3 regions of the Siccibacter colletis genome follow, and region 3 is predicted to be linked to each of the others. Evidence: predicted binding sites of a transcription regulator. Region 3 holds the regulator's gene; each other region holds the start of a gene.
The links. The regulator LexA, encoded in region 3, represses DNA repair genes until DNA is damaged. The targets are predictions, from matches to a motif close to TNCTGTATGTACATACAGNA.
Positions count from the first base shown of each region.

Region 1: the regulator LexA is predicted to act here: its motif matches at 2,427-2,446, upstream of dinB (DNA polymerase IV).
Region 2: the regulator LexA is predicted to act here: its motif matches at 2,475-2,494, upstream of sbmC (DNA gyrase inhibitor SbmC).

Region 1 is NZ_CP074352.1:844,999-849,299, forward strand. It holds gene lpcA (D-sedoheptulose 7-phosphate isomerase) at 1-521, shown strand, start outside; gene KFZ77_RS04105 (class II glutamine amidotransferase) at 600-1,367, shown strand; gene dpaA (peptidoglycan meso-diaminopimelic acid protein amidase) at 1,338-2,081, opposite strand; gene dinB (DNA polymerase IV) at 2,463-3,521, shown strand; gene pepD (cytosol nonspecific dipeptidase) at 3,615-4,301, opposite strand, start outside.
Region 2 is NZ_CP074352.1:2,591,632-2,595,932, forward strand. It holds tRNA gene KFZ77_RS12585 (tRNA-Asn) at 8-83, shown strand; gene KFZ77_RS12590 (DUF496 family protein) at 179-517, opposite strand; gene KFZ77_RS12595 (FUSC family protein) at 696-1,754, opposite strand; gene sbmC (DNA gyrase inhibitor SbmC) at 1,977-2,450, opposite strand; gene sbcB (exodeoxyribonuclease I) at 2,646-4,082, shown strand.
Region 3 is NZ_CP074352.1:3,702,494-3,706,794, forward strand. It holds gene zur (zinc uptake transcriptional repressor Zur) at 1-404, shown strand, start outside; gene KFZ77_RS17725 (CsbD family protein) at 481-690, opposite strand; gene dinF (MATE family efflux transporter DinF) at 920-2,239, opposite strand; gene lexA (transcriptional repressor LexA) at 2,320-2,928, opposite strand; gene KFZ77_RS17740 (diacylglycerol kinase) at 3,038-3,406, opposite strand; gene plsB (glycerol-3-phosphate 1-O-acyltransferase PlsB) at 3,537-4,301, shown strand, end outside.

The DNA of each region.
Region 1 (4,301 bases), 1.2 Mb from region 3:
TGAAAGATGAAGCCAACATCCACGCCATCCAGCGTGCGGCCGTACTGCTGGCAGACAGCTTCAAAGCGGGCGGGAAAGTGCTCTCCTGCGGGAACGGCGGTTCACACTGCGATGCGATGCATTTCGCGGAAGAGCTGACCGGGCGCTACCGCGAAAACCGTCCGGGCTATCCGGCGATTGCTATCTCGGACGTCAGCCATATCTCCTGTGTCAGCAACGACTTTGGGTATGACTACGTGTTCTCGCGCTATGTGGAAGCAGTGGGCCGTGAAGGCGACGTGCTGCTGGGTATCTCCACCTCCGGCAACTCCGGCAACGTGATCAAAGCCATTGAAGCCGCGCGTGCCAAAGGCATGAAGGTCATCACCCTGACCGGGAAAGACGGTGGCAAAATGGCGGGCAGCGCCGACATCGAAATTCGTGTGCCACACTTTGGTTATGCAGACCGTATTCAGGAGATTCACATCAAAGTGATCCACATCCTGATCCAGCTGATTGAAAAAGAGATGGTCAAAGCCTGATAAGGCTCATCTGTTGGTCATGCTGACGCCGGGCGGTGTATTGATGCTGCCCTGTGCGGATGCCTTATGAGGTGAACTATGTGCGAATTGCTCGGGATGAGCGCCAACGTGCCAACCGATATCTGCTTTAGCTTTACCGGCCTCGTTCAGCGTGGCGGCGGCACCGGGCCGCACAAAGATGGCTGGGGCATCACCTTCTATGAAGGCAAAGGCTGCCGCACCTTCAAAGATCCGCAGCCGAGTTTCAATTCCCCCATCGCCAGGCTGGTGCAGGAGTACCCGATCAAATCCTGCTCGGTGATCGCCCACATTCGCCAGGCGAATCGCGGCATGGTGGCGCTGGAAAATACCCATCCCTTTACCCGCGAGCTGTGGGGCCGTAACTGGACCTACGCCCACAACGGGCAGCTCAGCGGCTACCGCAGCCTGCAAACCGGTCAGTTCCGCCCGGTGGGCGAGACCGACAGCGAAAAAGCATTCTGCTGGCTGCTGCATCAGCTGACCCAGCGCTATCCGCGTACCCCGGCAAAAATGGACAGCGTGTTTCGCTTTATCGCCACGCTTGCCGCGCAGCTGCGCGAAAAAGGCGTGTTCAATATGCTGCTGTCCGACGGGCGCTACGTGATGGCGTTCTGTTCAACGAATCTGTTCTGGATCACCCGCCGCGCGCCGTTTGGCAAAGCCACGCTGCTGGATCAGGATGTGGAGATTGATTTTGTGCAGGAGACCACACCGAACGATGTGGTCACTGTGATTGCCACGCAGCCCCTGACGGGCAACGAAACCTGGCAAAAGATTATGCCAGGCGAGTGGGCGTTATTCTGTCTTGGGGAGCGCGTAGTTTGACACCAGCTGCGGGTGCACCGGCGTGCTGGCAAGCGGTTTACTGACCACGTAGCGGCCTTCCGGCGACACCGATACTACCGGCGGCTGGCGGGTCTGCACGAAGTAGTCGTAGCCCGGCTTCAGCTGTTTCCAGAAGTCGCTGTAGTAGGAGTACTTGTGCCGCGCCATATTGGCATCGGTCATGCGGAACGGATAGATGCTCACCTGAACCTGCGGCTGACCGAAGATCAGCGCGGCGGTGACATACTGGAAAATCTCATCAATCCCGGAATCGGTCATGGCGTAGCAGCCTACTGACACACAGGCCCCGTGGATCATCAGGTAGTTACCCTGGTAGCCGTGGGCGCGATCATAGGCGTTCGGGAAGCCGATATTAATCGCTTTATAGAAACGGCTGTCCGGCTTGAGCTGGTTGCGCTGGACGCTGTAAAACCCTTCCGGGCTTTTAAAATCGCCCTGGCGCTGTTTCGGGCCAAGCCCACCGGAATAATTGCAGATGCGGAAACTGTCCAGCAGTTGATACTGCTCGCCCATCTTCACGTAAAGCTCAAGGGTGCGCTCTTCTTTAAAGATCTGAACATAAACCGGCGAGCCCATAAGCTGCTGTTTATATTCTTTACTAAGCGATGAAGCTGAACTGTTGCTTCCGGTCAGCGCGGCAAATGACACGCACGGGATGAGAAGCATCGCAATGAATAATGCGATTTTACGCATACTGCTTATTTCCTTGATAAAGCTGAAACCACTGCCGGGACGGCAAGAGAGACCCAGAATCAGACAATTCTGTAATGGAGCGCTCACATTAGCAGCAATGAAGATTTTCGCAACAGCCGGAACAGATGTTTTCATTGCCGGGCATAGTTATACCCTGGGCAAATGACATTTTCAGCGCCGGGCTGGCGTTTTTAGTCATAAAAAAAGCAACAAAGAATGAATGAGTTAGTTCTTAACGCGCGCTATTTCCGGGGAATAAAAGACGCGGCGGTCATATTCTATTTCTGGACGATTTTGGCCAGCCAGAAGCGGGCATAATCCGGCGCTTCTTATTTAAACGCGTTTGCCTGTATACTTATCCAGTAAAGGTGAGGGTAGGGTATGCGTAAAATCATTCACGTTGATATGGACTGCTTTTTCGCGGCGGTAGAGATGCGCGATAATCCAGCCCTGCGCGATATTCCATTGGCTATCGGCGGTAGCCGCGAGCGGCGCGGGGTGATCAGCACCGCCAACTACCCGGCGCGTAAATTCGGCGTGCGCAGCGCCATGCCCACCGCCACCGCGCTAAAGCTCTGCCCGCACCTGACGCTGCTGCCGGGCCGTTTCGATGCCTATAAAGAAGCCTCGGCGCAAATCCGCGATATCTTTTCCCGCTATACCTCCCTGATTGAACCGCTCTCGCTTGATGAAGCCTATCTCGACGTCACCGACAGCGTGCACTGCCACGGCTCGGCAACGCTTATGGCCCAGCAGATCCGCGCCACTATTTATAACGAAACCGGACTGACCGCCTCGGCGGGCATCGCGCCGGTGAAGTTTCTTGCCAAAATCGCCTCGGATCTCAACAAGCCCAACGGCCAGTACGTGATTACCCCCGATGCCGTGCCCGACTTTTTAAAAACGCTGCCGCTGAGCAAAATCCCCGGCGTCGGTAAAGTCTCCGCCGGTAAGCTTGAGACGATGGGGCTGCGTACCTGTGAGGACGTGCAGAACAGCGACCTGGCACAGTTGCTCAAGCGCTTTGGTAAGTTTGGCCGGGTATTGTGGGAGCGCAGTCAGGGCATCGACGAACGCGAAATTAGCAGCGAGCGGCAGCGTAAATCGGTGGGTGTCGAACGTACCCTGGCGGAAGATATTCATGAATGGGCGCAGTGTGAAGCGATTATCGAGCAGCAGCTTTACCCCGAGCTGGAGCGTCGTCTGCGCAACGTTAAGCCCGACCTGCTGATTGCCCGTCAGGGGGTGAAGCTCAAGTTCAATGATTTCCAGCAAACCACCCAGGAGCACGTCTGGCCAAAGCTGAATAAGGACGATCTCATCGCGACAGCGCGTAAGACCTGGGACGAACGGCGCGGCGGGCGCGGGGTGCGGCTGGTGGGGTTACACGTTACGCTGCTCGACCCGCAAATCGAACGTCAGCTGCTGCTGGGGCTTTAAAATGTGCTTACCAGGCAGGTAAGCGCCCGCACACCCGGAAGTAAAAATAAAAAAGGGCGGGGATCTCCCCGCCCTTCGTCGTAGCCAACGCGCTTATTTCGCCGGAATAGCTTTCAGCAGCGCGGTCAGCAGGGTCCAGTAGTGGCCCACGCTTTCAATGTGCACCTGCTCGTCCGGGGAGTGGGGACCGGTGATGGTCGGCCCGATGGAAACCATGTCCATCTCCGGGTACGGCTTTTTGAACAGCCCGCATTCCAGACCCGCGTGGATCACCTGAATGTTCGGCGTTTTGTCGAACAGACGCTGGTAAGTTTCGCGCACCAGCGCCATCACCGGTGAACTGGCGTCCGGCTGCCAGCCAGGGTAGCTGCCTTTGGCATCGGTCTGTGCACCGGCCAGCGCGCCGAGGGACTCCAGCATGCTCACCACGTACTCTTTACCGCTGTCGATCAGCGAGCGGATCAGGCAGATAATCTGCGCATTCTGCTCGTCCATGGTCACCACACCGACGTTCAGGGAGGTTTCCACCACGCCTTTCGCTACGTCTGAGTTGCGGATCACGCCGTTCGGCGTCGCGTTCAGCAGCTGAACAAACGCATCGCGTGACGCGGCGGTCAGTGCAGCGCGATCGCTCTGCGCCGCTTCCAGCACCACGGTCAGGTTTTTCTCTTTTTCCGCCAGTTCGTTTTTCAGGATCGCCAGATAGTCCTCTGCCAGGGTTTTCAGGCTCTGGGCTTTATCAGCAGCCACGGCCACGGTAGCAAAGGCTTCACGCGGAAT
Region 2 (4,301 bases), 1.1 Mb from region 3:
CCACAATTCCTCTGTAGTTCAGTCGGTAGAACGGCGGACTGTTAATCCGTATGTCACTGGTTCGAGTCCAGTCAGAGGAGCCAGATTTAAAAAGCCCGCCGCGTGCGGGCTTTTTGCTGTCCAGCGTCAGCCTGTGTTCTGCAGGCATAAAAAAACCGCCCTGACGGCGGTTTTTTTATTACTCGGCTTTAGGCTCGGTTGGCGCTTTCAGTTCGCCCATCGCTTTCAGCTTTTTAGAAATCTCACGACGTTCTTTTGAGATCTCGGCGTTTTTGATGATGTAGTCATCAACGCGATCTTCATAGTCGGTTTTCATGCTGGCGATGATGCCCTGAATCGCTTCCACGCTCATACCCGGCTTGATGTAATCGCTCAGGTTGTCGAGCAGCAGCACGCGCTTCTGGTTGTCACGGATCTTTTTCTCAACGTCCTGGATTTCACGCTGAAGTTTATTCTTACGACGGAACAGACGGACAAACTCCAGTACGTCCTGGAATGAAGGTCTGGTATTTTCCATTTTTACACCCCTGCTAATTTGAGACTTGGATTCGTTACTACAACCATCACCGGTCAACAGTAATGGTAGCGGCTATTCAAGACAATGGTTTTATCCCTTACGGGCGGCCTGCCGCTATCATACTCTTATTTCAGGTTTAATCGACACCGCCACCTGGCGCGAGCGGTGCATCCGGTGCTTATTTACGCAGCGCCCGGCAAACCAGCTGAGACAGCAGCTCCAGCTGACGGGCCAGTTCAAGGCTAAGCCAGACGTAGCCATGGATCGGCGTCTCCTGCAGGCGATCGCCTTGACTCTCGCGAATGAGCTGATCCAGCTCACCGATAATCTCATTCAGTTTCTCGCGGCTGGCGATGGCCGGCGTCGGGTTGCCCTCATACAGCGCCTGAGAGAGGTTCGCCAGCGTGCGCTGGGTCATGTGCTGGGTGTCACGCAGTGTACGGGCGTTAATCATCACGAAATGACTTTCTCGCGACGCCCAGTGCGCGTTGATTTGCAGCTCCAGCGTACAGACCATGTTGCGACAGGTTGTCTGAATCGCTTCAAAGATACTTTTCTGGATGTGGGTCTCTTTGCAGGCGGGCGTGATCAAACCGCGCATTTTTACTACGTCGTTCAGCACCTGTTGCAGCGGCTTCTCAAGCCGCGGACGCTCCACCAGATTAGGTGAGAAACCGGCGTTATAAACCCGGCCAAAGGCCTTCATAAAGCTTGCCATCTGGATACGCCAGTGAACAAATGCACGCTGGGGCCAGATGCTGGTAAACAGCATCGCCAACAGCGAGCCGAGGATAACGTCGCCGCTTCGCCACAGTGCGGTAACCATATCGCCCTGCGGGGCACCCACCACCACACCGAGCGTAATGCCGATAAGCAGCGCCTGATAGGGCCGCTTGCCGAGCGCCAGCCAGCCGCACAGGAACATCGCCAGCGCGCACCACAGCAGCATCGCCGGTAATGACCACAGCTCCAGACGCAGCGCCACCAGGCCGAGCGCCGAGCCAAAAATAGTGCCGCCGATACGTTCGAAGGCGCGGGGAATGACATTTCCCCAGAACGAGATCGGCCCCATTACTACCACCAGCGTGATCAGCGGCCACGACCCTTCCGGCACTTCCAGCAGACGAACCAGTAAAAACGTCAGGACGAACGCCAGCGCAATACGCAGACCATGGACAATCCGGTAGTGCTGATAAATACGAATTTCAAAAGGGCTTAAGGGCTTATCGGGACGCACACCCGCTCTCCGGTGATGAAAAGAGCGGATTGTACTCGTTTTTGCTGCGGTGGTATCGGTTTGCCCGGTAAATCCGCCCTTCTCCACTGGCTATTTTTTATCAACGGCTGCAAATTAGCACCCCGTAAACCATATTTAACCGCTGCGTTAACATATCATTATCTACCTTTTAACATGACCTGCGGGTTAAAGGCGGAAAAGTAAGAGTCAGCCCTGATTCGTTCAGTCCACCTTCTCCGTCACCGGAATATGCATTTCAATATCCCAGAAACCATCTGCCTTGCCGTCATTGAGGTAGATTTCAAAGCACGGCAACGGGGCTGGCATAACGCTGGCATCCCCGAGCAGGCTGTTGAAGAACAACAGCCAGGGTTTACCAAAATCACCGTCCTGTACCCTTGCGCGCGCGACCGCATACTGCCCACCGGTGATTTCCGTGTGGATAACGCCCACGCTGTTTTCCGGAATGGCAAAACCCTCCGGCACTGACACCACCGTGGCTGCACGCAGTTTTTCAGGCGGGGTACAGTCCGGGTTATCGTAGTAGACCGCGATCCATTCGTCCGGGCGAAGATGGTGCGTTTCAACCCACATAAGCAACTGTTCGAACCCTTGTGGAACGGTCTTTTCCCACGGCCCGACCAGATGAAACCCGGCCACGTTACGGGCTGGCACTGCGGTAACGTTGTATTCCATGCTCCCACTCCTGTTAATCAAGATGACTGTATATATATACACCACCGAGGCGATAATGCGAGATGCAGAACGGTGAATATGTTCATTATGCGAGCAGCCTCGAGAAGCTGCCAGGCGGCAGGAAAAATGCGCGCGCCGGGCACGCATCTTTGTCGGAATTGATTTACCATACGGTGGTTAACAAAACTGATAAGGATGGTTTTCCTGGTGTCTGACTCCCCGGCGCAACCCACATTTCTGTTTCACGATTACGAAACTTTCGGCAAAAGTCCGTCGCTCGACCGCCCCGCTCAGTTTGCGGCCATTCGTACCGATGCTGAATTCAACATCATCGGCGAGCCGGAGGTGTTTTTCTGTAAACCTGCTGATGACTATTTGCCCCAGCCGGAAGCGGTCATGATCACCGGAATCACGCCGCAGCACGCGCTGGCGCAGGGCATGAATGAAGCTGATTTCGCAAAGCGTATTCACGGTTTATTCAGCGTGCCGAAGACCTGTGTGGTGGGCTACAACAACGTGCGGTTCGATGACGAAGTCACGCGCAATATCCTTTATCGCAACTTCTACGACCCTTATGCCTGGAGCTGGCAGCACGATAACTCGCGCTGGGATCTGCTGGATGTAATGCGCGCCTGCTATGCGCTGCGCCCGAACGGTATCGTCTGGCCGGAAAACGACGATGGCCTACCGAGCTTCCGGCTTGAGCATCTGACTAAAGCCAACGGGATTGAGCACGCTAATGCTCACGATGCGATGGCTGACGTGTATGCCACCATTGCGATGGCGCAGCTGGTGCGCACGCGGCAGCCGAAGCTGTTCGATTACCTGTACAGCTTCCGCCATAAGCAGAAACTGATCACCCTGATTGACGTGCCGCAGATGAAGCCGCTGGTGCATGTCTCCGGCATGTTCGGCGCGCTGCGCGGAAATACCAGCTGGATTGCGCCGCTTGCGTGGCATCCGGAAAACCGTAATGCAGTAATAATGGTAGACCTCGCGGGAGATGTGTCGCCGCTGCTGGAACTGGATGCCGACGCATTGCGCGAACGCCTCTATACGCCTAAAGCGCAGCTCACCGATGCCGCGGTGCCGGTGAAGCTGGTGCATCTGAATAAGTGCCCGGTGCTGGCGCAGGCGAATACGCTGCGTCCGGAGGATGCCGAGCGGCTGGGAATCGACCGTCAGCACTGTCTCAACAACCTCAAGCTGCTTCGCGACAATCCGCAGGTGCGGGAAAAAGTGGTGGCAATTTACGCCGAAGCGGAGCCGTTCGTGCCGTCGGACAACGTGGACGCGCAGCTGTATAACGGCTTCTTTAGCGACGCCGATCGGGCGGCCATGAAAATTGTCCTGCAGACCGATCCACAGAACCTGCCTGCGCTGGATATCAGCTTTGTTGATCCGCGTATTGAGAAGCTACTGTTCAACTACCGGGCGCGCAACTACCCAGGTACGCTGGATGAGGCGGAGCAGCAGCGCTGGCTCAATCATCGCCGCGAAGTGTTCAGCGCGGACTATCTGCAGCGCTGGGCGCAAGAGCTGGAAATGCTCTACAACCAGTACGAAGGCGATAAAGAGAAAACCGCCCTCATTAAAGCGCTGTATCAGTATGCGCAGGAGCTCGTCGGGTAAAGGCGGGTGCACCGGTAAATGGCGGGTGCACTTCGTTTACCCACCCTACAATCCCCCTTACACCTGCCCTTCGCGTAGGGTGGGTAAGCGCAGCGCACCCACCAAAAAATCAAATAACCCATGCCGGAGGCATGGCCTCGTCCGGCATCAAAACCGCCGCGGCGCAGGCGTTGAGTCCGGGCTGGCGGTCGGGAATCGCCAGAGGGCGCGAGCCCCGGG
Region 3 (4,301 bases):
AAAAAGGGGCGATCAGCGCTTACGATCTGCTGGATTTGCTGCGCGAGAGCGAACCGCAGGCTAAGCCGCCCACCGTTTATCGTGCGCTGGATTTTCTGCTTGAGCAGGGGTTTGTGCATAAGGTGGAGTCCACCAACAGCTATGTACTGTGTCATCTGATCGATCAGCCGACCCATACTTCAGCAATGTACATATGCGATCGCTGTGGGCAGGTCAAAGAGCAGAGCGCAGATGGGGTAGAAGATATTCTCCAGGCCGTCGCGGCGCGGATGGGCTTTGCCTTACGGCACAATGTGATTGAAGCACACGGGTTGTGTTCTGGCTGTGTTGAAGTGGAAGCCTGCCGCCATCCTGGTGCATGCGACCATGACCATTCAGTGCAGGGAAAAAAGCGCGGGAAGTAGTGAAGGCGTTAAGTGGTACATCCTTGTACCTGGGCTGGGTAGGCCCCGAGGGTCAGCACAATTGAGTTAGCGTGCTTTACCAGCGATAGTTATGACGGGTTTCCCAGTCAGTAACCTGCTTGTCAGCCTCGTCTTTGCTGTTGCCGTAGCGCTCCTGGATCTTACCAACCAGCTGATCGCGCTTACCTTCAATGACAGTCATGTCATCGTCGGTCAATTTACCCCATTGTTCTTTCGCTTTACCTTTGAACTGTTTCCAGTTACCGCCGACTTCGTCTTTATTCATGATAATGTCCTCATCGTTCGGTTTATGAGATTGCGTTTATGAACCGTCCTGACATTCATCTCATTTCCTGCTGGACGTGATAATAATTGTAGACGAGCCTGCGGGAACGGGGCGGTGATTCGGAATATTTAACCATTTTCACTCCCGGGCGCATGAAAAATGACCATGAAAGGGCTGCAAAATCAGGAAGCTGGAGGCTGCTTAAAGCCCGGTAAAGGGATGTAACTGACTATGTAAACCAGCGGTCTTGTTGCCAGAAACGCCGCCACATCCAGCCCAGCGTCACCCCTCGCAGCGCCAGGAAGACGCACAGCGCCAGCCACAAACCATGATTACCCAGCAGCGGAAGTGACAGCAGCGTCAGGGCAAACCCCAGAGCGGCCAGCGCCATGCTGTTACGCATCTCACGGCCACGGGTGGCGCCAATGAACATACCGTCCAGCAAATAACACCAGACACCCACCAGCGGCAGCAGGATTTGCCACGGCAGATAGTGCCCGGCAAGCTGCCGCAGGCTGTCGATGGAGGTCAGCATGGCGACAATGGTGGAACCGAAACAGGCATAGACCAGGGCAAATGCCAGCGCGACAATCCCTGCCTGCCGGCAGGCGGCGCGCCAGACATCAAGCAGCGAGGAGCGATCGCGCGCGCCAAATGCGTGCCCGGAATGCGCTTCCACCGCATAGGCAAAACCGTCGAGCGCATAGGCCGTAAAAGTGAGGAGCGTCATCAGCACAGCATTCACCGCCACCACCTCGCCGCCCAGCCGCGCCCCAAGAACGGTAATGGAACCGAAGCAGAGCTGAAGCAGCAGCGACCGCAGCATAATGTCGCGGTTAAGCGCCAGCAGCTTACGCATATTCCCGCGCCATGCCGCTTTCAACATGGTTACGCTGACACCCCGCAACCGCAGGACTTTCCACGCCATCAGCAGGCCGATAAGGAAGGTGACATATTCGGCGATAACCGTTGAGAGCGCCGCGCCCTGCACGTTCATCTGCATCCCCATCACCAGCCACAGGTCGAGCACGATGTTGAGCAGGTTACCCACTACCAGCAGGATCACCGGTGCACGGGCATACTGCACGCCCAGCAACCACCCGAGCAGCACCAGATTTGCCAGCGAGGCGGGCGCGCTCAGCCAGCGGATCTCAAGAAAGCGGCGCGCCTGAAGCAGCACGTCGTCGCTACCACCGGTGATGTGCAGCGCAAGATTGATAAGCGGGGTACGCAGAAGAAAAATAGCGAAGCCGGCAATAAGCGCCAGCATCAGGGGCTGTACCAGCGCCCGCGCCAGCCCGGCGGGGTCTTTCGCACCGAACGCCTGGGCCGTCAGCCCGGTGGTGCTCATACGCAGGAACAGCAGCAGCATAAACAGGAAGCTGGTTGCCATTGACCCTACCGCCACGCCGCCAAGATAGGCTGCGCTGTCGAGATGACCAATCACCGCCGTATCCACCAGGCCAAGCAGCGGCACGGTGATATTCGAGAAGATCATTGGCAGCGCAAGACGCCACAACGCTTTATCAGTGGAGGAGAAGAACGACATGCTGCCCCGAACTGGTAATGAGGTCAGAAGGCTAACCTCACGGCAACACGCGGCACCATGAGGTTAAAATCAGAGGGAGATTACAGCCACTCGCCGTTGCGGATCACACCCACTGCCAGGCCTTCGATAGTGAAGCTCTGTTCGCGCAGGTCAACCACGATAGGATCGAAGTCGCTGTTTTCAGGCAACAGCTGAACGATGTTGCCCTGTTTTTTGAGACGTTTTACGGTCACTTCATCTTCGATACGCGCCACCACAACCTGGCCGTTACGCGCTTCTTCGGTTTTATGCACCGCCAGCAGATCGCCATCCATAATGCCGATGTCTTTCATCGACATCCCGCTGACACGCAGCAGAAAGTCTGCGCTCGGCTTGAACAGGGACGGGTCAACCTGATAGTGACCTTCGATATGCTGGGAGGCCAGCAGCGGTTCACCCGCCGCAACGCGACCAATCAGCGGCAGCCCTTCAGCTTCTTCAATGAGCAGACGAATGCCGCGCGATGCGCCTGAAACGATCTCAATGACGCCTTTACGCGCCAGCGCTTTCAGGTGCTCTTCCGCCGCGTTCGGGGAACGGAACCCCAAACGCGCTGCAATTTCCGCACGAGTAGGCGGCATGCCGGTCTGGCCGATATGATCCCGAATGAGATCGAACACCTCTTGCTGCCTGGTCGTTAACGCTTTCATTCCGCCCCCTGGGTGTATATACAGTTATGCTGTGAGTATATACAGTCAAAGGCGACTTTGGAACCACAAAATGCGCAAAAAACCAGACACACGGCCCGTTCTGGAAAGGTTATCGCAAATGCTGCCAAAGTAGCGTGCCCCAGGTGATAAGAGCGGTGATGATAGACAGCAGTACCGCACCGGACCCCATATCTTTGGCACGCCCGGAAAGCTCGTGGAATTCCGGCCCGATTCGGTCCACTACCGCCTCAATGGCGCTATTAAGGATTTCGACAATCATGACCAGCAAAACGGAACCGATCAGCAGAACGCGCGTGATGGCATCAACATCCAGCCAGCATGCAATCGCAATTGCCACAACTGCCGCGACGGCCTCCTGGCGGAAGGCGGCTTCATTTTTCCAGGCTGCGCGATACCCTTTCCAGGAGTAGCCTGCAGCTTTGATAATACGGGTTAACCCGGTGGTGTTATTCGCCATGAAAAGAAACCTTTTTGAATTCTGAGCGTCAATGCTTTTACGTCGCCTTCAGCGCAGCACAGAAATTCCCAACGGATTCTGATATTCTTGCGGCGCGATTGCATTATTAACCAGAGGCTTTACATCGTTTATGTCCGGTTGGCCACGAATTTACTACAAATTACTGAATTTACCATTAAGTGTCCTGGTAAAGACCAAGTCTATTCCGGCAGACCCCTGCGCCGAATTAGGGCTGGATACCTCTCGCCCTATTATGTATGTGCTGCCCTATAACTCTAAGGCAGATTTGCTGGCGCTGCGCGAACAATGCCTGGCGCATGATTTACCCGACCCGCTTGAACCGCTGGAAATCGACGGCGCTATTCTGCCGCGCTACGTGTTCATTCACAGCGGGCCGCGCGTGTTCACCTATTACACGCCGAAAGAAGAGTCTATTAAGCTCTTCCACGACTATCTGGATTTACACCGCAGCAACCCGAATCTCGATGTGCAGATGGTGCCGGTTTCGGTGATGTTTGGCCGCTCTCCGGGCCGCGAAAAGGGTGAGGTTAACCCGCCGCTGCGCATGCTGAACGGCATTCAGAAGTTCGTCGCTATCTCCTGGCTGGGGCGCGACAGCTTTGTGCGCTTCTCGCCGCCGGTTTCGCTGCGCCGCATGGCCACCGAGCACGGCACCGATAAAATTATCGCGCAAAAGCTGGCGCGCGTGGCGCGTATGCACTTTGCCCGCCAGCGTCTGGCCACCGTTGGCCCCCGCCTGCCGGTGCGTCAGGATCTGTTCAATAAGCTGCTGGCGTCAAAAGCGATTGCCCGTGCGGTAGAGGACGAAGCGCGTACCAAAAAGATCTCCCATGAAAAGGCGCAGCAGAATGCCGTCGCGCTGATGGAAGAGATC